3 regions of the Pseudomonas sp. Eth.TT006 genome follow, and region 1 is predicted to be linked to each of the others. Evidence: riboswitches for the same ligand, from Rfam matches in the RefSeq annotation. Region 1 holds a riboswitch; each other region holds the start of a gene.
What was found. Region 1 has a riboswitch for cobalamin ahead of ACXR0M_RS07240 (ABC transporter substrate-binding protein). Riboswitches for the same ligand answer to the same signal wherever they lie in the genome.
Positions count from the first base shown of each region.

Region 2: another riboswitch for cobalamin. It lies ahead of cobO (cob(I)yrinic acid a,c-diamide adenosyltransferase); the one in region 1 lies ahead of ACXR0M_RS07240 (ABC transporter substrate-binding protein).
Region 3: another riboswitch for cobalamin. It lies ahead of cobW (cobalamin biosynthesis protein CobW); the one in region 1 lies ahead of ACXR0M_RS07240 (ABC transporter substrate-binding protein).

Region 1 is NZ_JBTJEN010000003.1:290,020-299,858, forward strand. It holds gene map (type I methionyl aminopeptidase) at 3-794, opposite strand; gene ACXR0M_RS07230 (ParD-like family protein) at 791-1,018, opposite strand; gene ACXR0M_RS07235 (Ppx/GppA phosphatase family protein) at 1,296-2,231, shown strand; cobalamin riboswitch at 2,409-2,604, shown strand; gene ACXR0M_RS07240 (ABC transporter substrate-binding protein) at 2,750-3,763, shown strand; gene ACXR0M_RS07245 (FecCD family ABC transporter permease) at 3,760-4,776, shown strand; gene ACXR0M_RS07250 (ABC transporter ATP-binding protein) at 4,773-5,534, shown strand; gene ACXR0M_RS07255 (DUF6124 family protein) at 6,099-6,476, shown strand; gene metE (5-methyltetrahydropteroyltriglutamate--homocysteine S-methyltransferase) at 6,660-8,948, opposite strand; gene ACXR0M_RS07265 (pyridoxal-phosphate dependent enzyme) at 9,328-9,839, shown strand, end outside.
Region 2 is NZ_JBTJEN010000015.1:13,930-23,768, reverse strand. It holds gene ACXR0M_RS21620 (C40 family peptidase) at 1-455, shown strand, start outside; gene ACXR0M_RS21615 (PQQ-dependent sugar dehydrogenase) at 615-1,928, opposite strand; gene ACXR0M_RS21610 (hypothetical protein) at 1,995-2,579, opposite strand; cobalamin riboswitch at 2,743-2,975, shown strand; gene cobO (cob(I)yrinic acid a,c-diamide adenosyltransferase) at 3,057-3,668, shown strand; gene ACXR0M_RS21600 (cobyrinate a,c-diamide synthase) at 3,665-5,065, shown strand; gene bluB (5,6-dimethylbenzimidazole synthase) at 5,062-5,712, shown strand; gene cbiB (adenosylcobinamide-phosphate synthase CbiB) at 5,709-6,617, shown strand; gene cobD (threonine-phosphate decarboxylase CobD) at 6,610-7,602, shown strand; gene ACXR0M_RS21580 (cobyric acid synthase) at 7,599-9,050, shown strand; gene cobU (bifunctional adenosylcobinamide kinase/adenosylcobinamide-phosphate guanylyltransferase) at 9,188-9,709, shown strand; gene cobT (nicotinate-nucleotide--dimethylbenzimidazole phosphoribosyltransferase) at 9,706-9,839, shown strand, end outside.
Region 3 is NZ_JBTJEN010000003.1:111,954-121,792, forward strand. It holds gene ACXR0M_RS06565 (vWA domain-containing protein) at 1-332, opposite strand, end outside; gene ACXR0M_RS06570 (ATP-binding protein) at 356-1,354, opposite strand; gene cobN (cobaltochelatase subunit CobN) at 1,516-5,364, opposite strand; gene cobW (cobalamin biosynthesis protein CobW) at 5,368-6,438, opposite strand; cobalamin riboswitch at 6,537-6,746, opposite strand; cobalamin riboswitch at 7,725-7,946, shown strand; gene ACXR0M_RS06585 (CbtB domain-containing protein) at 8,068-8,265, shown strand; gene ACXR0M_RS06590 (CbtA family protein) at 8,277-8,975, shown strand; gene ACXR0M_RS06595 (cobalamin biosynthesis protein) at 8,972-9,385, shown strand; gene cobM (precorrin-4 C(11)-methyltransferase) at 9,467-9,839, shown strand, end outside.

The DNA.
Region 1 (9,839 bases):
GTTCAGGTAATTGGGGCATAGCCTTCGATTTGATCCGGCCACGCCGTGAGGATTTCGAACCCGGTCTCCGTCACCGCCACCATGTGCTCCCACTGCGCCGACAGCGAGCCGTCCTTGGTCAGCACCGTCCAGCCATCCGGCATGTTCTTCACATGGCGCTTGCCGGCATTGAGCATCGGTTCGACGGTGAAGATCATCCCAGCCTTGAGCTTCATGCCCTGATTGGGAAAGCCGTAGTGCAGAATCTGCGGTTCATCGTGATAGACCTTGCCGATGCCGTGCCCGCAATACTCGCGCACCACACTGAAGCCTTCCCGCTCCGCCAGACTCTGGATCGCATGGCCGATGTCGCCCAGTGTCGCGCCCGGTTTGACCACGCGAATGCCCGCGCACATGGCGTCGTACGTGGTCTTGATCAGGTGTTGCGCTTCAGGCGTCGCCTCACCGACCACGTACATGCGGCTGGTGTCGCCGAACCAGCCGTCCTTGATCACCGCGATGTCGAGGTTGAGGATGTCGCCGTCCTTCAGTGGCGTGCCCGATGGAATGCCGTGACACACCACGTCGTTGACCGAAGCGCAGACGGTTTTCGGGAAGCCGTGATAGCCGACGTTGGCCGGAATCGCCTTCTGCACATTGACGATGTAGTCGTTGCACAGCCGATCCAGCTCATCGGTGGTCACCCCGGCCTGCACATGCGGCACCAGCATCGCCAGCACTTCGGCGGCGAGTTGGCCGGCGGCGCGTGACTGGGCGATCTCGGCGGGGGTGTTGATCTTGATCGGGTTTCTCATGCGCTGACGGCTTCCTGAGTCAGTTGATGCAGATCCAGCCCGCCGTTCTGTTCGGCGCGGATCAGCAAGCGGCAAATGGCGCTGTGGTCGAGGTTGGGGTGCAGCTCGGCGAGCATGCCGATGCGCATCCAGTGCTCGGCCTGCGCGTTGATCGAGCGGCTGAGGGCAGTGCTGGAGATGCGCAGGTTCTCGTGCATGTCCTCGGAAATCTTGACGATACCCATAAACGAATCCGATACGTTGTGTATATGGAACGTATATTACCCAACACCCCGTCGAGATTGCAAACCCGATCCCTGTAGGAGCTGCCGAAGGCTGCGATCTTTTGATCTTGCTTTTCACAAGATCAAAGTCAAAAGATCGCAGCCTGCGGCAGCTCCTACAGGAATTTCACAGGCTTACCTTCATCGAAGCGCCCCACCCGCGTCATCAGGATGTCATCAACCGCACGGCACACTCCTCGCCACCGCGAGTCATCGCCGCACGTTTGCAAGGACTCTCATGAAAGACGACGACGCACTGTTTGCCGCCATCGACCTGGGTTCGAATGCCTTTCGCCTGATGATCGGGCAGTCGGTGCGCAGCCGGAAGGGCCTGCAGATCCAGGAAGTGAAAACCCTGCGCGAACCGGTGCGCCTCGCCGAGGGCTTTGACGGCGGTACGCTGGATGCCCTGGCGCTGACTCGTGGCTGGCAGGCGCTGGCGCGGTTCGGCAAGAAGCTGCGCGGCTTCGAACCGGGCCGTGTACGCGCTGTGGCCACCAGCGCCGTGCGCGAGGCGGACAATGCGCCGCTGTTTCTCGCCAGCGCGGAAAAGCATCTGGGGTTTCGCATCGATGTTATTTCCGGCCACGAAGAGGCGCAACTGGTCTACGCCGGCGTCGCCCACACCCTGCCCGACGCGCACGACCTGCGGCTGGTGGTCGACATCGGTGGTGGCTCGACCGAGCTGATCCTCGGCCAGGGCGCGCAACCGTTGCTGACCGAAAGCATCGCCATCGGCAGCGGTACGTTGAGCGCGCGGTTTTTCCGTGGCGGCGAGATTTCCGCCGCCGCCCTGCAGGAAGCCGAGCGCTTCGCCCTCCTGCAGTTGGAAAAAGTCGCCCGGCGTTATCGCGCGCAGGGCTGGCAGCAGACCATCGGCTCCTCCGGCACCGCGCGCATGCTCGCCAAAGTACTCAAGGCCAACCGTCTCAACGACTTTGCCGAGGACGGCATCACCTATGCCGGCCTGCTTCGCCTGTCGCTGTTGCTGCTGCAGGTACAGAACGTGCGCCAGCTGAAACTCGCCGGCCTGCAGCCGCATCGCGAAAGCATCCTGCCCGGCGGTCTGGCGATCATGCTTGCCGCGTTCAAGGCGTTCGGCATCGCGCAAATGCTCCCGTCCGAACCGGGTCTGCGTCTGGGCGTGCTGCACGGTTTGATGAGCCAGCACTGATCCCCCGCAACTTCTCCAGACAAGGATCTCTTGTGGTGAGGGGATTTATCCCCGATGGGTCGCGTAGCGGCCCCAAAAAACGGGCCTGCTGCGCAGTCCATCGGGGATAAATCCCCTCGCTACAGGGTTCTCTTCCATGGATCCTGTGCATTGCAACTCCCTTTACTCAGCACTATCCGCTACCATGCCGGCGCCGGTTCCCGAACGGGAATAATAGGGAATCCGAGGTGCGCGCCGCGCATTGATCGGAACTGCCCCCGCAACTGTAGGTGCCGAGCCTGCTCCACGACTGCCACTGGGTGAAGACCCGGGAAGGCCGGAGCCCGGGCGATGACGCATCAGTCAGGAGACCTGCCGGCCGAGTAATTCACTAACCGGCGGGGTGTCCGGGAAGGACATCGTGCCGCGCGCATTGTTGTGGGATGGCCGGCCTTGCGCAGCTGTCCCGGCGGCGTTCCATGATGTGTTTCCAGTCCGTACGCGCCCGCTCCCCGTACGGTTCCATTGGAGACTGCCGCATGTCGCTGCCCCGCGTTGCCACTTTGATCACCGGTCTGGCCTTCAGCGCCCTCGCCCACGCAACGCCTGGGCACTATCCGCTGACCATCGAAAACTGCGGCAGCACGCTGACGTTTCAGCACGCCCCGAGCCGCACCGTCAGCATCGGCCAGGCCGCCACCGAAATGCTCTACGCCATGGACCTGAGCGACAAAGTGGTCGGCACCTCGTTGTGGTTCAACAACGTCCTGGCGCAATACAAAGCACAAAACGAGAGCATTGAGCGCCTCGCCGACAACGAGCCGAGCTTCGAAGCGGTGATCGGTAAACGCCCGGAACTGGTCGCCGTGGAACTGGAGTGGATGGTCGGCCCGCAAGGCGCGGTCGGCACCCGCGAGCAGTTTCATGAGCTGCAAATCCCCACTTATCTGCTGCCGTCCGACTGCGAAGCCAAAGACAATCTGGTCGGCGCCGACGGCACGCGGCTCGCTCCGTTTCGCATCGAGACGATCTACAAAAGCGTCAGTCAGCTGGCCGAAATCTTCGATGTGCGCGACCGTGGCGAGCAGCTCAACGCCCAACTCAAGGCCAGCCTCGCCCGCTCGATTGCCACCGCGCAAACCGTGAAGCACAAAGACCTTAGCGCGCTGGTGTGGTTTTCCAGTGCGCAACTCAACGTCGAGCCGTTTGTCGCGGGCCACAAAGGCGTGCCTGACTTCATGCTCAGCACGCTTGGCGTGCGCAACATCGTCGAGTCCGATGAGGAGTGGCCGACCGTCGGCTGGGAAACCATCGCCAAGGCCAACCCGACCTTTCTGGTGATCGCACGCATGGATCGCCGACGCTTCCCCGCTGACGACTACGAGAAAAAACTCGCCTTCCTGCGCAGCGACCCGGTGACGCGCAACATGGACGCGGTGAAAAACAACCGCATCATCATCCTCGACGCCATGGCCCTGCAGGCCAGCCTGCGCATGTTCGATGGCCTGGAACAACTGGCCGCCGCCATCAACGGCTACGACCTGCCGCAATGAGCAAAAGCCTGATCCGTCTGTCGCTGGCCCTGCTGATTCTGCTGATCGCGGTCATTGCGGGTGTGGCCATCGGCGAAACGCCCATTGCGCCGGACGTGGTCATGCAGGTGCTGGCCAACAAACTGTGGGCCGCCGGCCATGCGCTCGATCCCATCGACGAAGGCATCGTCTGGAACTACCGGCTGACCCGCGCCCTGGTCGCCGCTGCTTGCGGTGCCGGGCTGGCGACTTGCGGGGTGATTCTGCAATCGCTGCTGCGCAATCCGCTGGCCGATCCGTACCTGCTGGGGATTTCCGCCGGCGCCTCGACCGGTGCGGTGATGGTTGCCTTGCTGGGCGTCGGCGCCGGGGTGATTTCGCTGTCGGTCGGCGCCTTCGCCGGTGCAGTGACCGCGTTCGTGCTGGTGATTGTCCTGGCCCGTGTCAGCGGCAGCGCCAATGGCACCGGGCAGATCATTCTGGCGGGGATTGCCGGCTCGCAGTTGTTCAACGCGCTCACGGCGTTTCTGATCACCCGTTCGGCGAGTTCCGAGCAGGCGCGCGGGATCATGTTCTGGCTGCTGGGCAATCTCGGCGGCGTGCGCTGGCCGTCGGTGTGGCTGGCGGTGCCGGTCGCGCTGGCGGGGCTGGCGGTGTGCCTGTGGCATCGGCGGGCGCTGGATGCGTTCACTTTTGGCGCGGACTCGGCGGCGTCCCTCGGCATTCCGGTGCGGCGGGTGCAGTTCGTGCTGATCGGCTGCGCAGCGCTGGTGACCGCAGTGATGGTGTCGATTGTCGGTTCGATCGGCTTTGTCGGTCTGGTGATTCCGCATGCGGCGCGGCTGTTGCTGGGCACCGGGCATGCGCGTCTGTTGCCCGCCAGTGCCTTGGGCGGCGCGTTGTTTCTGATCGCTGCCGACGTGCTGTCGCGCACGCTGATCAAAGGCCAGGTGATTCCGGTCGGGGTAATCACCGCGCTGGTCGGTGCGCCGGTGTTTGCCCTGATTCTGGTTGGTCGCCGAGGTGTTCGATGAACGTCTTGAGTTGCACCGATCTGCGCTTCAAGGTGCGCGGCGCCGAGCTGCTCAACGGCGTCAGCCTGAGCGTTCGGCAAGGCGAAACCCTGGGCATCGTCGGCCCCAACGGCGCGGGCAAATCGACCCTGCTCAAACTGCTCGCAGGGTTGCGCACGCCGAGTGCCGGCGAAGTGCTGCTGGAGGGGCAGCGACTGGGGAAGATGACCCGCCGGGCGATTGCGCAAAAACTTGCGTTGGTGGAACAGCAGGCCGACACCGACGACGGCATTCGCGTGTATGACGCGGTGGCCCTCGGGCGCACGCCGTGGCTGTCGGCGTTACAGCCGTGGTCGTCGGCCGACCGTGCAATCGTTGAGCAGGCGCTGCTGGATGTCGATGCGGTGCACCTGCGTGATCGCATCTGGCGCGGCTTGTCCGGAGGCGAACGGCAACGGGTGCACATCGCCCGGGCGCTGGCGCAACGGCCACAGATCCTGTTGCTGGACGAGCCGGCGAATCATCTGGATATTCAGCATCAACTGGCGATTTTGCAGGTGGTGCGGGCGCTGCCGGTGACTACGCTGATTGCCTTGCACGACCTGAATCAGGCGCTGAAATGTGATCGTCTGGCGATTCTCGAAGGTGGGCTGCTGGTTGATCTGGGGCCGCCGCTGGAAGTGCTCACACCGCAGCGTCTGCAAGACACCTTTGGGGTAAAAGCGCGCTACCTGACCGACCCGGTCGATGGCGAGCAGATATTGCGGTTTCACACCTGAGCCAAAAACTTGCCCCCGGCCTCACCGACCTCCTGTAGGAGCTGCCGAAGGCTGCGATCTTTTGATCTTGATCTTTAAAAAACAAAATCAAAAGATCGCAGCCTTCGGCAGCTCCTACAGGGATAAAACAAAATCCGCCGTTCCGATCAACCGGGGCGGCGGGTTTTGTCTTTGTGGCGCTGGGTTGAACGGCGTCCGCTTCTGTATTTTAAACAAGGTCGTTTAAATGACATTCCTCGACACGCCTTCCAGGCTACACATCCTTGCGCCGTTGCCTACACGTACGCCAGAATCCGCCGGCTTGTGCGCGTTGGGGTCGGGATTTATCGTTTGCGGGTCGCTGACAAATCAGCGATCGGGTTTAGCGATCCGTCCTTACGCCGAAGCAACCTCTTCTCAATTGCAGACCCGTCTGTCTGCATTTGCGTCATGGTGGCTGTGCGTGGGAGACCTTCGGGTCTACCCGGGGTTTCTGTGACCCGGATCGCTAACCTGCGTACAGCCGCCACCTTTACTTGTTTAGCGATGGGTCGTGGCGGCCTCATTCCTTCACGGAGATATGCCATGATCAAACCAACGCCCAACCCACCCGAACAACTGCCCGAAACCGATCCCACCTCCCCTTACAAATCCCCCGATTCCAACAAACTCCACGAAGCCGCCGAGCGCGCGCTCGATCATTACCTCAATCCGTCGAACCATCCAAACCCCAACCCCAAGCGCGGCCCGATGTACGCCGTCGACCCGGATTACAACAACGAAGAACTGCTGGTGAATGTCTGCGAAACCCTGGGCTCGGCCAAGACTATCGCCCTGGATTTCGCCGCCATGCTGCCCGCGCCACAGCGCCGGACGTTGTTGGGGATTGCGCAGTTGGTGATGTTGAGTGAGCTGGCGGTGAATCGGGTGGTGGATCGGTTGGAGTTGCCGCCGGGGCAGTGATTGTTTTTTGGAGTGTGATCGTTCCAATGCTCAGAGTAGGAACGATCAAACCTGCACACAACCCCCTGTAGGAGCTGCCGAAGGCTGCGATCTTTTGATTTTGCTTTTAAAAAACAAGATCAAAAGATCGCAGCCTGCGGCAGCTCCTACAGGGGGTGCGTATCAATATGCAGTTTGCAGCGGTCAGGCCAGTTCTTTGCGCAACTGCCGTGCCGCCGCCACCATGTGCACCAGCGCCGCTTCGGTCTCGGGCCAGCCGCGGGTTTTCAGGCCGCAATCCGGGTTGACCCACAGGCGTTCGGCCGGGATACGTTTGGCGGCCTTGCGCAGCAGATTGGCCATCTCCGAGGCATCCGGCACCCGTGGCGAGTGGATGTCGTAGACGCCCGGGCCGATCTCGTTCGGGTAGGCGAAGGCTTCGAAGGCCTCGAGCAATTCCATGTCCGAGCGCGAGGTTTCGATGGTGATCACGTCGGCATCCATCGCCGCGATCGACTCGATCACATCGTTGAATTCGCTGTAGCACATGTGGGTATGGATCTGCGTTTCGTCGCGCACACCCGAGGCGCACAGACGGAACGCTTCGGTGGCCCAGTCCAGATAGTGCTGCCACTGTGCCCGGCGCAGCGGCAAGCCTTCGCGGAACGCGGCTTCGTCGATCTGCACGATCCTGATCCCGGCGGCTTCCAGGTCCAGCACTTCATCACCAATCGCCAGCGCAAGTTGCCGCGCCTGCACTTCGCGACTCACGTCTTCACGCGGGAACGACCACATGAGCATGGTCACCGGCCCCGTCAGCATGCCTTTCATGACCTTGTCGGTCAGGCCCTGGGCGTAGCGGATCCAGTCGACGGTCATCGCTTGCGGGCGGCTCAAATCACCGAAGATCACCGCTGGTTTCACGCAACGCGAACCGTAGCTCTGCACCCAGCCGAAACGGGTAAACACGTAGCCCTCTAGTTGTTCGGCGAAGTACTCGACCATGTCGTTGCGCTCGGCTTCACCGTGCACCAGCACATCGAGGCCCAGTTGCTCCTGGATTTGCACCGCATGGCGGATCTCGCTGTACATCGCCTCGGTGTATTCGGCGGCGCTGAGCTTGCCCTGTTTGAACGACTGACGGGCCAGCCGAATCGATGCGGTCTGCGGGAATGAGCCAATGGTGGTGGTCGGGAACAGCGGCAGAGCGAGGCCGGCGCGTTGTTTGCGGATGCGTTGGGTAAACGCCGATTGGCGTTGGCTGTCCTGCGCGGTAATGGCCGCGACACGCGCCTGCACTGCGGGTTTGTGGATGCGCGGCGAAGCGGCGCGGCTGGTCTGTACCGAACGGCTTTGGGTCAAGGCGCGCAGGACTTGCGGCGCTTCCGGCTGATTGACCGCCTGAGCCAGCAGCGCAACCTCTTCGCACTTCTGCACGGCAAACGCCAGCCAGCTTTTCAGCTCGGCATCGAGCTGGTCTTCGCGGCTCAGGTCCACCGGGCTGTGCAACAGCGAACAGGATGGCGCGACCCACAGACGCTCGCCCAGACGCTCATGCGCATGCTGCAGCGTGGCGAGTGCCTGTTCCAGATCACAGCGCCAGACGTTTCGACCGTTGACCAGGCCCAGCGACAACACCTTGTACGCCGGCAGCCGATCCAGGATGGTCGGGTATTGCTCCGGCGCACGCACCAGGTCGATGTGCAGACCGTCGACCGGCAGATTGGCGGCCAACCCGAGGTTTTCTTCCAGGCCCCCGAAGTAGGTGGCGAGCAGTTTTTTCAGCGGATCGCGCTGGATCTGGTTGTAGGCGCGTTCGAAGGCATTCTTCCAGTCCTGCGGCAGGTCGAGCACCAGAATCGGCTCGTCGATCTGCACCCACTCGACGCCCAGCGCAGCCAGCCGCGCGAAGATCTGCCCGTACAGCGGCAGCAGGCGATCAAGCAGTTCCAGCTTGTCGAAGTCGCCGCCCTTGGCCTTGCCCAGCCACAGATACGTCAGCGGGCCGAGCACCACAGGCTTGACCGTGTGACCGAGGGCGCGGGCCTCTTCGACTTCTTCGAACAACTGCTCCCAGCCCAGCTGGAACTGTTGATCGGCACTGAATTCCGGGACCAGATAGTGGTAGTTGGTGTCGAACCACTTGGTCATCTCTTGCGCGTGAGCACCGCCGCAGCAGCTGTCGCTGACGCCACGGGCCATGGCGAACAGGGTTTGCAGGGTGGCTTTGCCGTCATGCGGGCGGAAGCGCTCGGGGATCACGCCGAACATCAGCGAGTGGGTCAATACCTGGTCGTACCAGGCGAAATCGCCCGCAGGCAGCAGTTCGATGCCGGCCTGCTTCTGCACCTCCCAATGAGCCTTGCGCAGTTCACGGCCAACTTCACGCAGGCCAGCCTCGTTCAGTTCTCCTTTCCAGAACGCCTCTTGCGCTTTCTTCAGTTCGCGGTCGCGACCGATGCGCGGAAATCCGAGGGAATGGGCCAATGCCATGACGAACAACTCCAATGTCTTGTTTGATGGCGGCCATTGTCGGGATCGGTCACTGGTGAGACAAACTCATTTTAATCGTGATCGTCACAAGTTCTACTCATGATCAAAAATCCTTCGCAGCCGTCGTTGCGCTGCCGGATATTCAGGCGCAATTCAACCCACTGCCGATACTTACGACGCTCTTTGAATACTCAATGGCGCCTCGATATAAACCCTTACACATCAACATCTGCCACCCTCGAATTTCGATCTATGGTTAGACCGAACTGGCTGGACGCGCGGCCGACTAAAGGTTGCGACGGCCCTTGTCTGCGCCTATGTTGCACGCGAGCTTTTCCCCGCGATTGGAACGCGATCAACACCACCAAGAGGTGAAGAAATGTCAAAGGAATCACGCCCTGCCGTACTTGGGCTGATCGGCAATACGCCGCTGGTTCAGGTCACTCGATTCGATACCGGCCCGTGCACCCTGTTTCTCAAACTGGAATCGCAAAACCCCGGCGGTTCGATCAAGGACCGCGTCGGTCTGGCGATGATCGACGCGGCTGAACGCGACGGTCGCCTGCAACCGGGCGGGACCATCGTCGAAGCCACCGCCGGCAACACCGGCCTGGGTCTGGCGCTGGTCGGCCGCGCCAAAGGCTACCGCGTGGTGCTGGTGGTGCCGGACAAAATGTCCACCGAAAAAGTTCTGCACCTGAAAGCCATGGGCGCCGAAGTGCACATCACCCGCTCGGACGTCGGCAAGGGCCATCCCGAGTATTACCAGGACGTCGCCGCCCGCCTGGCAAAAGACATTCCCGGCGCGTTCTTCGCCGACCAGTTCAACAACCCCGCCAACCCGCTCGCTCACGAATGCAGCACCGCCCCGGAAATCTGGGCGCAGACCGA
Region 2 (9,839 bases), on a different contig from region 1:
CCGTGGTGCGCGCGCCGGTCGTGTTCGGACCTTCCCAGGCATTCTCGCCAGCGGCTGAAGACGTGCTGTTTCGCGCGCTCGGTCTGGTGGGCACGCCTTATCGCTGGGGTGGCAACACGCCAGACTCCGGATTCGATTGCAGCGGCCTGATCGGTTTCGTTTACCGTGATGCGGCGGGTATCAGCCTGCCACGCTCGACGCGCGAGATGATCGTGATGCAGGCGCCCAATGTGGGCAAGGAAGGGCTGCAGACTGGCGACCTGATCTTCTTCGCCACCAATGGCGGCTCGCAGGTCAGTCATGCCGGGATCTACGTCGGCGAAGGGCGTTTCGTGCATGCGCCGGCCACCGGCGGCACGGTGAAGCTGGACAGCCTGTCGAAGGCTTACTGGCAGAAGGCGTATCTGAGTGCCAAGCGGGTGTTGCAACCGGAGCATCTGGCGCGTAACCCGTAATCGCTGAAGATTTAAGTGTGGGAGCGACGGTGCGACGATTCGACTTGCTCGCGAATGCGGTATGCCATTCAACTACGGTGTTGAATGAGCTGACGCTTTCGCGAGCAAGTCGAATCGTCGCACCGTCGCTCCCACATTTGTTATGTGTTGGACGCGGAATTACTTGGCGGACGACACCCGCCACACCTTGTTCCCCACATCATCCGCCACCAGCAAACCGCCTTGCTGATCGATCACCACGCCCACCGGGCGGCCCATGGCGTTTTCATCCTTGTCGAGGAAGCCGGTCAGCACATCCACCGGAGTGCCGTTCGGCTTGCCTGCGGCGAACGGCACGAAAATCACTTTGTAGCCACTGTGCGGTTTGCGGTTCCATGAGCCGTGCTGGCCAATGAACGCGCCTTCCTTGAATTGCGCCGGCAAGCTGTTGCCCTCGGCGAAGGTCAGGCCCAGCGAGGCAGTATGCGGGCCGACGGCATAATCCGGTGCGATGGCCTTGGCCACCAGGTCGAGGTTTTGCGGTTTCACCCGCACATCGACGTGCTGGCCGTAATAGCTGAAGGGCCAGCCATAGAAGCCGCCGTCCTTGACCGACGTGATGTAGTCCGGCACCAGGTCGCTGCCGATCTCGTCACGCTCATTGACCGCCGTCCACAGCGCGCCCGTGGTCGGCTCCCACGCCAGACCGTTGGGGTTGCGGATGCCCGAGGCGAAGATCCGGTGATTGCCGGTCGCCCGGTCCACTTCCCAGATCGCCGCGCGACCTTCTTCTTTGTCCAGACCGTTTTCGCCGACGTTGCTGTTTGAACCGACGGTGACGTACAGCTTGCTGCCGTCCTTGCTGGCGATGACGTTCTTGGTCCAATGGTGATTCAGTGTGCCACCCGGCAAGTCGGTGACTTTGATCGGCTGGGTCTTGATCTCGGTCGCACCCGGTTCGTAATGAAAGCGCAGCAGTCGATCGGTATCGGCGACATACAGATCGTTGCCGACCAAGGTCATGCCGAATGGCGAGTTGAGGTTCTGCAGGAACACCGTGCGCGTCTCGGCCACGCCATCGTGATCGGCATCGCGCAGCAGGGTAATGCGATTCGGGCTCGGTACGCCGGCGCCGGCCTTGCCCATGACTTTCTTCATTACCCAGCCACGCACGCCGCTGCTGTCGTCGGGCTTGGGCGGTGCGTTGGTTTCTGCCACCAGCACGTCACCGTTGGGCAACACGTAGAGCCAGCGCGGGTGATCGAGGTCTTCGGCAAACGCGGCCACTTGCGTGCCGGCTGCTGCGGTCGGTTTGCCGCCGGCCGGCCAGCCAACCGCCGGGGCGATGTTAACGGTCGGGATCAGGGTCTTGTTCGGCTCGGGCAGTTTCGGGGCCGGGCCGGTACCGTCGGAGACTTGCAGGCTGGAGGATTCACCGCAGGCGGTGAGCCCTCCGGCGAGGGCGATGACGAGAGCGAGTCGGGTTTTGCGCATTACTGATCTTCCCTATGAATGCATTCCTAATCATAGAGGAGCCTGCGCACCCGATGGTTCAACCGCTCAGCCGCGGGCCTCTTTGAACAGCACGGCGATCCCGGGGTGATAGTTGCCCGCTTCGCTGCGCAATTTGCGGTAGGCGTAGGGGAAATACCAGGCGACGGCGCAGGTGTGTTCCTTCTGCAGGTCGTCGACCATGTCCTGCAACTCTTCCGGGCTGGCGCTGTGCTGGGCCCTTTGCGGGGCGACGAACAGGCAGCCGAGCCTGATGTCGCTGGCGAAACTGATGCGTTTCGCCTCGCTGGTGATGTCCTGCAGTGCCTGGGTCAGATTCAGGTTGTTGACTCGCGGCCAGCGCTGGGTCGCCTGCAGGTAGGCGCGGTCTTCGGCTCCGGCGATAAACAGATCGGCGCGGGCATTGCGTTCGCCGTCCTCGTTCTGCTTGCGCGTGGCCGTGTCGCTCAGCGTGACCAGCTCAGCCATCCAGGCGGCAGCGGAGAGCAATCCGAGATTGGCTTTCTCGTCATGCCAGTAAGGGGGCTCGTTGTCGCCGCGCACCGCGTTGTAGCGATCGATACAGTCAAACCAGCGTTCAAGCATCGGGCGCATGAATTCCAGGCGCGGGTTGCTGATGATCATGCCTTGCATCGTCATCATCCTTATTGTTGTGAGTGCTTTTTCAGTCAAAAGCATGGCTCTTTGATATCACTTGTCTCAGCATGGCACAAGATTGGCGTCAGATAATTGATCGGCGGCAGTTATTCGCTCGACGGCCCCCTCTTTAATTGACGCTCCACCCCCAACCCTCTAACCTTCGCGGCTTGTTTCAGGTGCTCTGTGACGGGTGTCGACAGAGTGAAACAGGGAAGCCGGTGAGGGTTGTCTTCAGACGAAGAGCGATCACACGATCCCGGCGCTGCCCCCGCAACGGTAAATGAGTAAAAGCTGCGCCTTGAGCCACTGCCTCGACAGAAGCGGGAAGGCGCGCAGCCAGGCGATGCGCCGCTCATGAGCCCGGAGACCGGCCTGATCCATCCAGCGGCATCACGGTGGGCGATGCCAGGCTTTTTGCCGTCTATTCTTGTGCCTGCCCGCCGTTATTCAGCCTCAACGGAGAGCTCCCCCATGACCGATTCCCCCGAGCGCGACGCACGCCATCTGGCGCGCATGCAGCGCAAAAAAGCCGTGATCGACGAACGCATCGCCAATTCGCCCGACGAGTGCGGTCTGGTGCTGGTGCTGACCGGCAACGGCAAGGGCAAAAGCAGCTCGGCGTTCGGCATGCTCGCCCGCGCCATGGGCCACGGCATGCAGTGCGGCGTGGTGCAATTCATCAAGGGCCGCAACAGCACCGGCGAAGAGCTGTTCTTCCGCCGCTTCCCCGAGCAAGTGCGCTTCCACGTGATGGGCGAGGGCTTCACCTGGGAGACCCAGGACCGCCAGCGCGACATCGCCGCCGCCGAAGCGGCGTGGGCCGTGTCCCGTGAACTGTTGCGCGATCCGTCGATTGGCCTGGTGGTGCTGGATGAGCTGAACATTGCGCTCAAGCACGGCTACCTCGATCTGGATCAGGTACTCAGTGATCTGCAGGCGCGTCCGCCGATGCAGCACGTGATCGTCACCGGTCGCGGAGCCAAGCCGGAAATGATCGAGATGGGCGACACCGTGACCGAAATGGGCATGCTCAAGCACGCCTTCCAGGCCGGGATCAAAGCGCAGAAAGGCGTCGAACTTTGAATCAACCACGTCACTGCCCGGCGGTGTTGATCGCCGCGCCGGCCTCCGGTCAGGGCAAGACCACCGTTACCGCCGCCCTCGCGCGCCTGCATCGCAATCAGGGGCGCAAGGTGCGCGTGTTCAAATGCGGCCCGGACTTTCTCGATCCGATGATTCTCGAGCGCGCCAGCGGTGCGCCGGTGTATCAACTGGACATGTGGATGGTCGGCGAGCAGGAAAGTCGGCGCCTTTTATGGGAAGCCGCCGGCGAAGCCGATCTCATCCTGATCGAAGGTGTGATGGGCCTGTTCGATGGCACCCCGTCGAGCGCCGATCTGGCGCGGCATTTTGGCGTGCCGGTGCTCGGGGTGATCGACGGCACCGCCATGGCCCAGACCTTTGGCGCCCTGGCGCTGGGACTGGCGCGCTATCAGCCGGACCTGCCGTTCGCTGGCGTGCTGGCCAACCGCGTCGGCACATTGCGCCACGCGCAATTGCTCGAGGGCAGCCTCACTGAAGGCTTGCGCTGGTACGGCGCGCTGTCCCGCGAGACCGGGATCGAACTGCCGAGCCGCCACCTCGGTCTGGTGCAGGCCAGCGAACTGAATGATCTGGACCTGCGCCTCGACGCCGCTGCCGAAGCGTTGGCCAGCAGTTGCGAGGTCGCGCTGCCGCCGGCCGTGGAGTTTGCCGCGCCCACGGTGATCGACGCCGAACCGCTGCTCGAAGGCGTGCGCATTGCCGTAGCCCGCGATGAAGCCTTTGCCTTTACCTACGGCGCCAGTCTCGACCTGCTGCGAGCGATGGGCGCCGAGTTGAGCTTCTTCTCGCCAATCCGCGATACCCGATTGCCCGAGGCTGACAGTCTGTATCTGCCCGGCGGCTACCCGGAATTGCACCATGTCGCGCTGGCGCAAAACACCGCGATGCTCGCGGCGATTCGCGCGCACCACGCCGCCGGCAAACCGCTGCTCGCCGAGTGTGGCGGCATGCTCTATCTGCTCGACGCGTTGACCGATGTCGAAGGCACCCGCGCCGAACTGGTCGGGCTACTGCGCGGCGAGGCGGTGATGCAAAAACGTCTGGCGGCGCTTGCGCTGCAGGTGGTGGATCTGCCGGAAGGCTCACTGCGCGGCCACACCTATCACCACTCGCTGACCAGCACCGAACTGACGCCGATTGCCCGGGGCCTGAGCCCGAATGGCGGACGCGGCGCGGAGGCGGTGTATCGCGAGGGGCGGATGACCGCTTCGTACGTGCACTTTTATTTTCCGTCGAATCCGGGGGCGATTGCTGCGTTGTTTGCGCCAGACCTCAAGGCCGCCATCGCTGGCAAGCCAGCTCCCACAGTGGGCGGTGATTTGCCTGAAGAAATGCATTCCCCTGTGGGAGCTGGCTTGCCAGCGATGGGGCCATGACCGACAACGCCTATTCTGAAGCCGAGCGCGCAGCGGTCTATAAAGCCATCGCCGAACGCCGCGACATGCGCCACTTCACCGGCGGCACGCTCGAGCCTGAACTGCTGCGCCGTCTGCTCGAAGCCGCGCACCAGGCACCCAGCGTCGGCCTGATGCAACCGTGGCGCTTCATCCGTATCAGCGATCGCAAGTTGCGCGGGCAGATCCAGAACCTCGTCGAAGCCGAACGCATCCGCACCGCCGAAGCCCTTGGCGAGCGCAGTGACGAGTTCATGAAGCTCAAGGTCGAAGGCATCAACGACTGCGCCGAAGTGCTGGTCGCGGCGCTGATGGACGATCGGGAAAAGCACATCTTCGGTCGCCGCACATTGCCGGAAATGGACATGGCGTCGTTATCCTGCGCGATCCAGAACCTGTGGCTGGCATCACGCGCCGAAGGGCTGGGCATGGGCTGGGTCTCGCTGTTCGAACCGCAAGCTCTTGCCGATCTGCTGCAATTGCCGGCCGGGGCCAAGCCGTTGGCGGTGTTGTGCCTGGGCCCGGTCAAGGAATTCTATCCGGCGCCGATGCTGGTCCTCGAAGGGTGGGCGCAGGCGCGTCCGCTCCATGAGTTGCTGTATGAAAATTATTGGGGAGTGAGGCAATGAGTGTGGCGTTGTTGAGTGTCGCCGCGGTCGCGCTGGATGCGCTGCTGGGTGAACCGAAACGCTGGCATCCGCTGGTGGCCTTCGGCAATTTTGCCGGGCGCATCGAGCAACGTTTCAATGCGGGTGGGCGCGGCTGGCGCAGTCACGGGGTCACCGCGTGGGTGATCGCGGTGCTGCCGCTGACGCTGCTCGCCACCGCGTTTTCCTGGGCGCCTTACGTCGGCTGGATCGTCGAGATTCTTGCGTTGTATTGCGCGCTCGGCATGCGCAGTCTTGGCGAACACGTCGAACCGGTGGCCAAAGCCCTGCGCAGTGATGATCTGGAAGAGGCGCGTAAACGCGTCGGTTATCTGGTCAGTCGCCAGACCAGCGAACTGGACAGCACTGCGGTCGCGCGCGCCGCTACCGAATCGGTGCTGGAGAACGGCAGTGATGCGGTGTTCGCCGCACTGTTCTGGTTTGTCGTCGCCGGTGCGCCGGGGGTGGTGCTCTATCGTTTGAGCAACACGCTTGATGCGATGTGGGGTTATCGCAATGAACGCTTCGAACGGTTCGGCTGGTGCGCGGCAAAAATCGACGACGTACTCAATTACATTCCGGCACGGCTGGTGGCGCTGACCTACGCGCTGCTGGGCAACACCCGGCTGGCGTGGAAATGCTGGCGCAGTCAGGCGCCGAAATGGGACAGCCCCAACGCCGGTCCGGTGATGGCGGCCGGCGCCGGTGCGTTGAACGTTGAACTGGGCGGTCCGGCGATCTATCACGGCGAACTGCACGAGCGCCCGCAATTGGGCGAGGGCGCGCCGGCGGATGCCGATTCGATTGATCGCGGCTGGCAATTGGTCCAGCGCGGGGTATGGTTATGGCTGCTGATTCTCTGCGTGGGGGCTGAATTCTATGCTTGAACACGGTGGCCGGCTGCGCAAGGCCGCACGCGATTACGGCATCGCCGAGGCCGACTGGCTCGACCTGTCCAGCGGCCTCGCGCCGTGGCCGTTTGCAGTGCCGGAGATTCCGTTGCGCGCCTGGGCACGCTTGCCGGAAACCGACGACGGCCTGGAGCAGGCAGCCTGCGAATGCTACGGCGCGCCGCAGGTGCTGCCGGTGGCCGGTTCGCAGATGGCGATCCAGTTGCTGCCGCGTCTGCGCCGGGCGGGCAAGGTCGGCGTGCTGTCGCCGTGTTATGCCGAGCACGCTGAAGCCTGGCGCCGCAGCGGTTACATCGTGCGCGAAGTGCTGGAGCAGGAAGTCGATTTCTTTCTCGACAGCCTCGATGTGCTGGTGGTGGTCAATCCGAACAATCCAACCGGCCTGAGTCTGACCCCGGCGCGCCTGCTCGACTGGCACGCGCGACTGGCCCAGCGCGGTGGCTGGCTGGTGGTCGATGAAGCGTTCATGGACAACACGCCGCAATTGAGTCTGGCGTCGTACACCCATCTGGTCGGCCTGATCGTGTTGCGCTCGTTCGGCAAGTTCTTCGGCCTGGCCGGCGTACGGCTGGGCTTTGTCCTGGCCGAGCGCAAACTGCTCAAGTTGCTCGCCGAGCAGGTCGGGCCATGGGCAGTCAGCGGCCCGACCCGGGTGCTTGGACAAGCCTGCCTGCAGGACACCGAGGCGCAGACCCGGCAACGTATTCGCAGTGACGAGGCCAGCGAACGCCTGGCGCGGCTGCTCGAACGTTACGGCCTGAAACCGCAGGGCGGTTGCGCGCTGTTCCAGTGGCTGATCACCGAGCACGCGCCTGCGCTGCACGAATTCATGGCCCGACGCGGCATCCTCCTGCGCCTCTTCAGCTACAACAGCAGTCTGCGTTTCGGCCTGCCGGCCAACGCCGCTGAAGAAGCGCGCCTCGAACAGGCGCTGCAAGCCTTTGCCAAGGAATTGAAATGACCACCCTGATGGTGCAGGGCACCACGTCCGATGCCGGGAAAAGCACGCTGGTGACGGCGCTCTGCCGCTGGGCCGCCCGTCAGGGTGTGGCGGTGGTGCCGTTCAAGCCGCAGAACATGGCGCTCAACAGCGCGGTGACGGCCGACGGCGGCGAGATCGGCCGGGCGCAGGCGGTGCAGGCACAAGCCGCGCATCTGCAACCGCACACCGACATGAACCCGGTGCTGCTCAAACCCAACAGCGACACCGGCGCGCAGGTGATCATCCATGGCCGTGCCGTCACCAGCATGAATGCCGTGGCCTATCACGACTACAAAGCCATCGCCATGCAAGCGGTGCTGGCGTCGCACCAGCGGCTCAGCGCGGCGTATTCGCTGGTGATGGTCGAGGGCGCAGGCTCGCCGGCGGAGATCAATCTGCGCGCCGGCGATATCGCCAACATGGGCTTTGCCGAAGCGGTGGATTGCCCGGTGCTGCTGATCGCCGACATCAATCGCGGCGGGGTGTTTGCGCATCTGGTCGGCACCCTGGAACTGCTGGCGCCGAGTGAGCAGGCGCGGGTCAAAGGCTTCATCATCAACCGTTTTCGTGGCGACATCGCCTTGCTGCAACCGGGCCTCGACTGGCTGGAGCAGCGCACCGGCAAACCGGTGGTGGGCGTGCTGCCGTATGTGCTGGATCTGCATCTGGAGGCCGAGGACGGCATCGACCAGCGTCAGACCGACAAGGCCGAGCAAGTGCTGAAAGTGCTGGTGCCGGTGCTGCCGCGCATCAGCAACCACACCGACTTCGATCCGCTGCGTTTGCATCCGCAGGTTGACCTGCAATTCATCGGCCCGGGGCAAGCGATTCCAGCCGCCGACCTGATCATTTTGCCCGGCTCGAAAAGCGTGCGCAGCGACCTGGCGTATCTGCGCGCCAACGGCTGGGAAACGGCCATCAACCGGCATCTGCGTTACGGCGGCAAGTTGCTGGGGATCTGCGGCGGTCTGCAAATGCTCGGCGAGCAGGTGCATGACCCGCTGGGTCTGGAAGGTGCGCCGGGTTCGAGTGTCGGTCTGGGCTTGTTGGCGTTGGAAACCACGCTCGAAGCCGAAAAGCAATTGCGCAACGTGCGCGGGCATCTGGCGCTGGAAGAGGCCGAGGTCAGCGGGTATGAAATTCATGCCGGGGCGACGTCTGGTCCGGCGCTGGAAAACGCCGCGGTGCATCTGGATGACGGCCGTTGCGATGGCGCGCAGAGTCTGGACGGGCAGGTGTTCGGCACCTACCTGCACGGCCTGTTCGAATCGCCGCAAGCCAGCGCCACGTTGCTGCGCTGGGCCGGGTTGAACGATGTGCAGGACGTCGATTACCACGGCTTGCGCGAGCGTGATATCGAGCGGTTGGCGGATTTGGTGGAGAAGCATCTGGATACCGGTTTACTGCGTCAGTTCTGTGGGATTTAGGTTGCCTGTACTGACCTCATCGCGGGCAAGCCCGCTCCCACAGGGAAGTGAGGTGTTTGAACCACCGCGATTACTGTGGGAGCGGGCTTGCCCGCGATGAGGCCGGTCGCCCCGATACATAACTTTCAGGATGTCCCATGCTCCAACTGATCCTCGGCGGCGCCCGCTCCGGCAAAAGTCGCCTCGCGGAAAAACTCGCCAGCGACAGCCATCTGCCGGTCACCTACATCGCCACCAGCCAGCCGCTGGACGGCGAAATGAATGAGCGCGTCGCCCATCACCGCGCCCGGCGTCCGGCCGAATGGGCGCTGATCGAAGAGCCACTGGAACTGGCCCGCGTCCTGGCGGAAAACGCCAGCGCCGAGCGTTGCCTGCTGGTGGATTGCCTGACCCTGTGGCTGACCAATCTGCTGATGCTCGATGACGCCGAGCGTCTCGCCGCTGAGCGCGAAGCCCTGCTCGACTGCCTGGCGTCATTGCCGGGGCAGATCATTTTTGTCAGCAACGAGACCGGAATGGGTGTCGTGCCGCTGGGCGAATTGACTCGCCGCTACGTCGATGAAGCCGGTTGGCTGCATCAAGCTCTGGCTGAGCGCTGTCAGCGTGTCGTCCTGACCGTCGCCGGCCTGCCCCTGACCCTGAAAGGACCTGCGTTATGACCCAAGCGTGGTGGTTGAACCCGTGCCAATCGGTGAATACCGAGATCGTTGAACAAGCGGCGGCGCGCCAGCAGCAACTGACCAAGCCGGCCGGCTCCCTCGGTCGCCTCGAAAGCGTGGCGGTGCAACT
Region 3 (9,839 bases), 180 kb from region 1:
CCCTGCACTTGCCACTGCGGCGCACTGCCGCTGGCGGTCAGCAGCGCCAATCGCGCCCGCTGTCGATAGGCGTCATCGAACAGTTGCGCAAGCAAACCCTTGGCATCGCTCAGCGCCTGATGCCGGCGGGTCGAGGCCGAGGCGTCGACGATCACCAGCCACAATTCATGGGGAGAACGGGTGCGCAACTGGAATTGCAGATCGTCCAGGGTCTGCGGCCGACCGTTAAGCAGCGTGCCCGGCCAGTTCACCGCGCCGTTGTGCGCGGCGTGGCGCCGGCCCTGGCGTCCATGATCGAGGCGTCCGGCGCGGGGTCTGGCATTCGCCCCCACGTCGGATCGGGGACGAATGCCGGTTACTTTTTTGGCCAGCTCGGCACTTCGCGGCGGGCGCCGGTGGCCAGTGCCGGAGCCGGCATATCGCCCCACTGGCCCTGCCCCTCGCTCGGTTCAGCCTGGGCGCTGGCCGAGTTCTGTGCGGGTGGCTGAGGGCTTGACGACGACGGATCGCGACGACGATGACGCAGGGCAAATTCCGCCACCGCGTCGATGTCCTGCTCGGCAATCGCTTCAGCTCCACGCCACGCCGCATGGGCCCGCGCCGCGCGCAGCCAGACCAGATCGGCGCGCAAGCCATCGACGCCAGCGGCAAAGCAACGCTCGGTAATCAACGCCAGGGCGTCATCGTCCAATGGAATATTCGGCAAGGCCGTGCGCGCTCGCTCGCAACGTTCGCGCAGGGCTTGTTGCCGGGTTTCCCATTGCGCGCAGAACGCCTGCGGCTCGCTGTCGAAATCCAGCCGGCGGCGGATGATCTGCCCGCGCTCGGCCGGCGCGGTGTGGCCGCTGAGCGCAACGTTCAGGCCGAAACGGTCAAGCAGTTGCGGGCGCAGTTCGCCCTCTTCCGGGTTCATCGTGCCGATCAAGACGAAGCGCGCCGAATGCCGATGGGAGATACCGTCGCGCTCGATCAGGTTGGTGCCGCTGGCCGCGACATCGAGCAGCAGATCGACCAGATGATCGGGCAGCAGGTTCACTTCATCGACATACAGCACGCCGCCGTCAGCCTTGGCCAGCACGCCGGGAGAAAATTGCGCCCGGCCTTCGCTCAGCGCGGCGTCGAGATCGAGGGTGCCAACCAGACGTTCCTCGGTGGCACCCAGCGGCAGTGTGACGAACTGACCGCTCGCCAGCAGATCGGCGAGGCCACGGGCCAGCGTCGATTTGGCCATGCCACGCGGGCCTTCGATCAGTACACCACCGATTTTCGGGTCGATGGCGGTCAGGTACAGGGCGAGTTTCAGGTCATCGGCGCCGACCACGGCGGAGAGCGGGAAATGCGGGGTGTCGGTCATCTTCAATACTCGGTCATGGTCGGTGATCTATCGAAAAACGTCGGGAGCTAATCTGATGCCCTGTGGGAGTGGGCTTGCTCGCGAAGGCGTCGTGTCAGTCGATATACCTTTTACTGATACACCGCTTTCGCGAGCAAGCCCGCTCCCACAGGAGAACCGCGTCAAGTGTCTTCTTCTATATCCAGCAGCAGATTCTCCAGCGCCTCTTTATACACGCCCGGCTCCTGCCACATCCCGCGCTGTTGTGCTTCCAGCATGCGTTCGGTCATGTCGCGCAGCGCGGGCGGGTTATGCTCGCGAACAAAGTCACGGGTGGCCGGGTCGAGCAAATAGGCATCGGCGAGCAACGCATATTGATGATCATCGATCAACTGCGTGGTGGCATCGAAAGCAAACAGGTTATCGACCGTCGCCGCCAGTTCGAACGCGCCTTTATAGCCGTGGCGTTTGACCCCGTCGATCCATTTCGGATTGGCCGCCCGCGAGCGGATCACCCGGTTCAGTTCTTCTTTCAGGGTGCGGATTTTCGGCAGGTCCGGCTGACTGTGATCGCCGTGATAACTGGCCGCTGCCTCGCCGCGCAGGGTTTCCACCGCCGCGAGCATGCCACCCTGGAACTGGTAATAGTCGTTGGAATCGAGCAGGTCATGCTCGCGATTGTCCTGATTCTGCAGCACCGCCTGCACCTGACTCAGGCGCTGGACGAACTGTTCGCGCGCGGCGGTGCCCTCGTCCGCGCCGCCGTAAGCGTAGGCGCCCCAATTCAGGTAGACCTCGGCCAGATCCTCGCGGGTCTGCCACAGACGCCCGTCGATGGCGCCCTGCACACCCGCCCCGTACGCCCCGGGTTTGGCGCCGAAAATTCGCCAGCCGGCCTGACGTCGTGCGGCGTCTTCATCCAGCCCCGATTGCAACAGCGCCTCGCGCTCGGCCCGCACTTTCGCCGCCAGCGGATTGAGCTCGTCCGGCTCGTCCAGCGCCGCCACCGCTTGCACCGCAGCATCGAACAGGCGGATCAGGTTGGCAAAGGCATCGCGGAAGAATCCGGACACCCGCAGCGTGACATCGACCCGAGGCCGATCCAGCAGGCTCAGCGGCAGAATCTCGAAATCATCCACCCGCTGACTGCCGGTGGCCCACACCGGACGCACGCCCATCAGCGCCATGGCCTGGGCGATGTCGTCACCGCCGGTGCGCATGGTTGCCGTGCCCCACACCGACAGGCCGAGCTGGCGCAGGTGATCGCCGTGATCCTGCAAATGCCGCTCGAGAATCAGCGTGGCGGACTGGAAACCGATACGCCACGCGGTGGTGGTCGGCAGGTTGCGCACGTCCACCGAATAGAAGTTGCGCCCGGTGGGCAGCACGTCGAGACGGCCACGGCTGGGGGCGCCGCTTGGGCCGGCGGGGACGAAGCGGCCGTTCAGCGCATCGAGCAAGCCGCGCATTTCGGCGGGGCCGCAGGCATCGAGGCGTGGGGCGACGACCTCGCGCAGGGACTGGATGATCGTATTTACATCAGACCACCCCGATCCCTGTGGGAGCGAGCTTGCTCGCGAAAGCTGTGTGTCAGTGAATGAAGTGTTGGCTGACTCGCCGCCTTCGCGAGCAAGCCCGCTCCCACAGGGGGTATGCAGGGCTTGGGCGATCAGTTGCGTGGCAAACAATTCGAGGCGTTCGCGGGTATCGCCGGCGGTGCGCCAGACTTCGTCGCTGACTGAAACCAGCTCATCGGGACGCGGGCCGTTCCACGGATCAGCCAAGGCACAATCCAGCGGATCGAAACCGAGTTCGAACGCTTTGGCCAACGCACGTAGCAGACTCGACTGCGCGCCCTTGCCATCGCCACGCGGAATGCGCAGCAACGCCAGCAAGGTGTCGATGCGCAAACGCCCGCTCGGCGATTCGCCGAATATATGCAGGCCATCGCGTATCTGCGACTCCTTCAGATCACACAGATAAGTGTCCAGGCGCGGCAGCCAGATCGCCGCGTCGGCGTCGCTGTCCAGATCGGCATCGAGTTGCAGTTCGCGGTCGATTTGCGTTTCACGCACCAGTTGCAGGATGTCGCGCTGCAGCTCACGGGCGCGGCGCGGGTCGAGCAGTTGCGCTTCGTAATACTCGTCGGCCAGCAGCTCCAGATTGCGCAGCGGGCCGTAGGTTTCGGCGCGGGTCAGCGGCGGCATCAGGTGATCGATGATCACCGCTTGCGTACGTCGTTTGGCCTGGGCGCCCTCGCCCGGGTCGTTGACGATAAACGGATAAATGTTCGGCAGCGGCCCGAGCAGCGCATCCGGCCAGCAGTTTTCCGAGAGGCCGACGCCCTTGCCCGGCAGCCATTCGAGGTTGCCGTGTTTGCCGACGTGAATCACCGCGTGTGCGCCATAGGTTTCGCGCAGCCAGAAATAGAACGCCAGATAGCCGTGCGGTGGCACCAGATCCGGATCGTGATACACCGCGCTCGGATCGACCTGATAACCGCGCGCCGGCTGAATGCCGACGAAGGTCAGGCCGAAGCGCAGACCGGCAATCATCATCCGCCCGTCGCGGCACATCGGGTCGTTGTGCGGCGCGCCCCAACGTTCCAGCACCGCTTCGCGATTGGCCTGCGGCAGCGCATTGAACATCGCCAGATAGGCGTCCATCGCCAGGCTTTGCTGACACGGACGCAAATCGATGCTGTCGAGATCGTTGCTGACGCCGCCGAGCAGTTGCTGGATCAGCGCAGTGCCGCTGTCCGGCAACTCAGCCGTCACCGGAAAGCCTTCGGCCTGCAGCGCACGCAAGATGTTCAGCGCCGCTGCCGGGGTGTCGAGGCCAACGCCATTGCCGATACGGCCGTCGCGCGTCGGGTAGTTGGCGAGAATCAGCGCGATGCGTTTTTCCGCGTTGGGCAGGCGCGCCAGATCGCTCCAGCGCCGCGCCAGTTCGGCGACGAAATCCATGCGTTCGGGCTGCGCCCGGTAGCAGACCACATCGGACTGACTGCGCTCGCTGCGCCAGGCCAGATCCTTGAAGCTGATCGGCCGGCTGATGATGCGTCCGTCGAGCTCCGGCAAGGCAATGTGCATCGCCAGATCCCGAGGCCCGAGGCCCTGTTCGCTGGCGCGCCAGCCCGGTTCGTTGTCCTGGGCGCAGATCGCCTGAATCACCGGAATATCACGGCGGAACGGCCGCAGATGCGGCGCCTCCGGGCTGGACTGGGCGAACCCGGTGGTGTTGAGAATCAGCGCCGCCTCGACCGCGTCCAGCCAATCCTCGACCACGCTCAGGCAACCGGGCTCTTTGAGGCTGGCGACCGCGATCGGTAAGGGATTGAGCCGCGCGGCCTGCAAGCGCTGGCAGAACACATCGATGAACGCGGTGTTCGCCGCCTGCAAATGCGAGCGATAAAACAACACCGCCGCAACCGGCTGACCAGGCAGCCAATCGGCCTGCCAGTCGCTCAGTGCGGCGGTGTTTTTCTGTGGGTGGTAAATCGCCGTGCGCGGCAGCGCTTGCGGCTCGCCCCAAGCGTAGTCGCGCGCCAGCCAGCGATTGGCCAGGCAATGGAAAAAGTCCAGCGCGTTGCCCATGCCGCCCTGACGCAGAAACTGCCAGAGACGATCACGATCTGCGGCGGGCACCGTGCTGCGGTCGCTGAGTTCCGGATCGGGACGATCATCGCCCGGCACCAGAATCACCTGCACACCGCGCGCGGCCAGCTCCATCAACCGCTCGACGCCATAACGCCAATAAGCGATGCCGCCGTGCAGCGAGATCAGAATCACCTTGGCGTGGCGCAGCACCTCGTCGACATACAGATCGACCGAAGCGTGATTCTGCACCTGCATCGGGTTGGCCAGGCGCAGGCTCGGGTAATCCTCGGGCAACTGCTGCGCCGCTTCGGCGAGCAGCGCCAGACTGGAGTCGCCGCTGCACAGGATCACCAGCTCGGCGGGGGTTTGGCCAAGGTCGGCGATGTTGTCATCCGACACAAAACCGCCGGGCTGGGTCCTGAGCAGGTGCATGGTTTAAACGCTGAGCGCGGCGCGCAGTTGCGCTTCGAGTTGCGCGGCGTCGAGTTCCTGACCGATCAGCACCAGACGGGTGACGCGCGCCTCCTCGGCGCCCCACTGACGGTCGAAGTGCTTGTCGAAACGCGTGCCCACGCCTTGAATCAGCAGGCGCATCGGTTTGTTCGGGATCGCCGCGAAACCCTTCACACGCAGGATGCCGTGCTGTACCACCAGCTGCGTCAGCGCGTCGAGCAACAGGCTCTCATCGGCTTGCGGCAGTTCAATGGAGATCGAATCGAAGGCGTCGTGATCGTGGTCATCGTGATCGTCATCACCGTCGTGGTGGTGATCGTGATGGCTGTGGCGGCTGTCGATGTGTTCTTCGGAACCGGCACCGAGGCCGATCAGCACGTCGAGCGGCAGACGGCCGTTGCTGGCTTCGATGATTTTTACCGCCGGCGGCAGTTCTTCGGCGACTTCAGCACGTACGCGCGCCAGATCTTCCGGGCTGGTCTGGTCAGCCTTGTTGAGGATCACCAGGTCGGCGCTGGCCAGTTGGTCAGCGAACAGTTCGTGCAGCGGCGATTCGTGATCGAGGTTCGGGTCGAGTTTGCGCTGGGCATCGACCTGATCCGGGAAGGCGGCGAAGGTGCCAGCGGCCACCGCCGGGCTGTCGACCACGGTGATCACCGCATCAACGGTGCAGGCACTGCGGATTTCCGGCCACTGGAACGCTTGCACCAGCGGTTTTGGCAGGGCCAGGCCCGAGGTTTCGATGAGGATGTGATCGAGATCGCCGCGACGGGCGACCAGTTCGCGCATCACCGGGAAGAACTCTTCCTGAACCGTGCAGCACAGGCAGCCGTTGGCCAGTTCGTAGACGCGGCCGGTGGCTTCTTCTTCGGTGCAGCCGATGGTGCATTGCTTGAGAATTTCACCGTCGATACCCAGCTCGCCGAACTCGTTGACGATCACCGCGATACGGCGGCCCTGAGCGTTGTCGAGCATGTGCCGCAGCAAGGTGGTTTTGCCCGAGCCGAGGAAACCGGTGACGATGGTGACGGGGAGTTTGGCCAGTGTTTTCATCGGTATGCCTTTGGCAAAGCGGCGGGCATACGGGACGAGATCCGCTGCGAGCGTGCGCGCGGAAGAATTCGCCACCGGATCACCCCGCCCGGTTGTAGTGAGAAATCGGTCACGAGGCAGGTCTCCTGGCTGACGGTGTTCGGACCTTGGGCCCGGCATTCGCTGCGCCTTCCCGCTGGCTCTGGATTGAGCTGGCAGTGGCGTGGCAGCGAACATCACCGTTCACAGTTGCGGGGGCAGCCGCGGCTTTGACCGCGTTCCCTTCTTAGCTTCGGCATCGCCGAAGAACCTCGAAAGTGCAAGGCTACGCATCGTGTTGGGGTGGGTCAATGGGCTTTTGGGGTTGTTTGAGTTGGGGGCAGATCCGTTGCTGCGGGTGTCGCGGCTGGCGCTGAGTCCCTTTTTTGAAACGCCAAAAAGGATCAGTGGTTTTGGGTTTGTCTGGATTGGGGGCATATCCATTTCTTCGGGTGCTGCCGCTGGCGGTTTCGCTCTTACAGCGAGTCACCTTTTCCAGACGCCGAAAAGGTAACCCAAAAGGCTTGCCCCGGCGTACGGCACTTCGCTGAGGCTCAGTGTTCCCTCGCTACGGTGTCCATCAGGGGGCATCGCCTACGGTTTGCTTCGCTGCACCTCCTCTCGATGTATGCGGCTGCGCCGCACGGCGCTGCGCGCCTACCCCCTGATGGACACCTACGCTCGGCCTGCCGATGGGGCGGGAAGTCAAAAGCCAGATCAAGAGCCAAAGCCAAAGCCAAAGCCAAAGCAGATCAAAAGATCGCAGCCTTCGGCAGCTCCTACATGGGATGCGTTCAAAGAATTCGGTCGGCTGGCAGGCCGCCATCGCGAGCAGGCTCACTCCTACAGTTCAGATCGCGTGCAACCCATGCGGCGAAGCCGCCCCACTCAACAGGATGAGCGTTAGCTCGGCTGCGGCTTTTGATCTTGATCCACGGGCGACGTCGGGAGGCTGAGTGGAGGGATTGATCCGGGGGTGGGAGCGCAGCGACCGTTTGGCGCAGCCAAACACAGCGAGAGGAGGTGCAGCGAAGCAAACCGTAGGCGCTGCGCCCAGATCAATCCCGGAGCGAAGGGACCCCGAGCCCCAGCGAGCGGGCCGGACGTAGGAGCAAGCGTTTTTTTGCTTACTTTTTTTAGGCGTTTGTAAAAAAAGTGAGTCGCCGTAAGGGCGAAACCCTAAGTGGCCGTTACCGCAGCAACGGATATGCCCCCAATACAAGACAATACAACCCATCCAATTGACTCAAATCCCCAGCCCATGCTCTCCTACACAACTTGTTACGGGTGCCCTTCACAGGGTGAAACGGGAAACCGGTGAATCATGTGCTTTACTCAAAGCCATGTCAGTCCGGTGCTGCCCCCGCAACGGTAAGCGAGCGAAGCGTCAGATCCACTGTGCCGGTATGGCATGGGAAGGTGATGCTTGCAGGTCGGCCCCACGCCAACCCCTCGCGAGCCCGGAGACCGGCCCGCAACACACAGCGCGCACCTTGCGCCGCTGACCACGACAACCCGCGGTGGGCGGGCGCTGTTCGACCCCCTGCGTGCCTGACTCGCAGGGGTCTTCATGCGCTCCGTTTACCCGCTGACATTCCAGAGGGAAGCGCTATGTCGATCATCAGCAGCACCGGCAGCACCACCGCCAAAATTTCCAGCACCAGCACCTTGACCCAGCGCCTGACAGCGGCGATCTTCGCCTCGATCCTTGGTGCAGGCCTCGTCTACTTCGCCGGTTTCTCGCACATCGAAGCGGTGCACAACGCCGCCCACGATACCCGCCACAGCGCCGCGTTCCCGTGCCACTGAGACCTGCCGACATGATCAAGCGTATCGCGCAAACTGCAGGTTTCACCGGCCTGCTGGCCGCCCTGCTGCTGACCTTGCTGCAGAGCTTTTGGGTCTCTCCACTGATTCTGCAGGCCGAAACCTACGAGAAATCCGAACCGGTGGCGGTTCATGAACACGCCGCTGGCGTGGCTGCGCACAGCCACGACGCCGAGGCCTGGGAGCCGGAAAACGGCTGGCAGCGGGTGGTTTCGACCACTGGCGGCAATCTGGTGGTGGCGGTCGGTTTCGCGTTGATGCTCGCCGGTCTTTACACCCTGCGCGCCCCAACGAAAACCTCGCAGGGCCTGCTCTGGGGTCTGGCCGGATACGCGACTTTCGTCCTCGCCCCGACCCTCGGCCTGCCGCCTGAGCTGCCGGGCACTGCAGCGGCGGATCTGGCGTCGCGGCAGACGTGGTGGATCGGCACCGCCGCCTCTACCGCCGTCGGCCTGGCATTGATCGTGTTCAGCCGTCAATGGCTGATGAAGCTGCTGGGCGTGGCGATTCTGGCCGTGCCGCACGTGATTGGCGCTCCGCAACCGGAAGTGCATTCGATGCTCGCACCGCAAGCCCTGGAAGCGCAGTTCAAAATCGCTTCGCAGCTGACCAACGTGGCGTTCTGGCTGGCTTTGGGCCTGATCAGTGCCTGGTTGTTCCGCCGCAAGAACGATGGTCAATACCACGCATGACCGCTGACCGCGCAGCGCCGACCTTCGTGGTCGGCCTCGGCTGCCAGCGCGGCTGCCCGGTCAGTACCCTGCGCGCGCTGCTCGATCAGGCGTTGCAGGCGCATCGCATCGAGCTGCGAGCGATCAGAGCCTTGGCCAGCATCGATTTGAAGCGCGACGAGCCGGGCTTGCAGGAGCTCGCCGCGCAACTGGCGTTGCCGCTGCAGTATTTCAGCAGTGAACAACTGGCCAGCTATCAGCCACGCCTGAGTCATCAGTCACAGATTGCCTTCGAGCGCACCGGTTGCTATGGCGTGGCGGAAAGCGCGGCACTGGCGCTCGCCGAACAACTGATTCAAGCCCCGGCAAAACTGCTGATTCCCCGGCAAAAATACGCTCAGGCCACGCTGGCGTTGGCCGGTGCCGCGTAAAACCCCGATAATCACCCTGTTTGATCATGAGCAATCTTCATCTGAAGCACTGCCCTGCCCCGTTTTCCACAGGATTTATTCATGACTGTCTATTTCATCGGTGCCGGCCCCGGCGATCCGGAATTGATTACCGTCAAAGGCCAGCGGCTGATTCGCCGCTGCCCGGTGATCATCTACGCCGGCTCGCTGGTGCCGGCCGCCGTGCTTGAGGGGCATCAGGCCGAAACCGTGGTCAACAGCGCCGAATTGCACCTGGAGCAGATCATCGATTTGATCAAAACTGCCCACGGCAAAGGCCAGGATGTGGCACGGGTGCATTCGGGTGACCCGAGCCTGTATGGCGCGATTGGCGAGCAGATTCGTTATCTGCGCGAACTGGATATCCCTTTCGAAATCATCCCCGGCGTCACCGCCACCGCTGCCTGCGCAGCCTTGCTCGGCGCCGAACTGACCC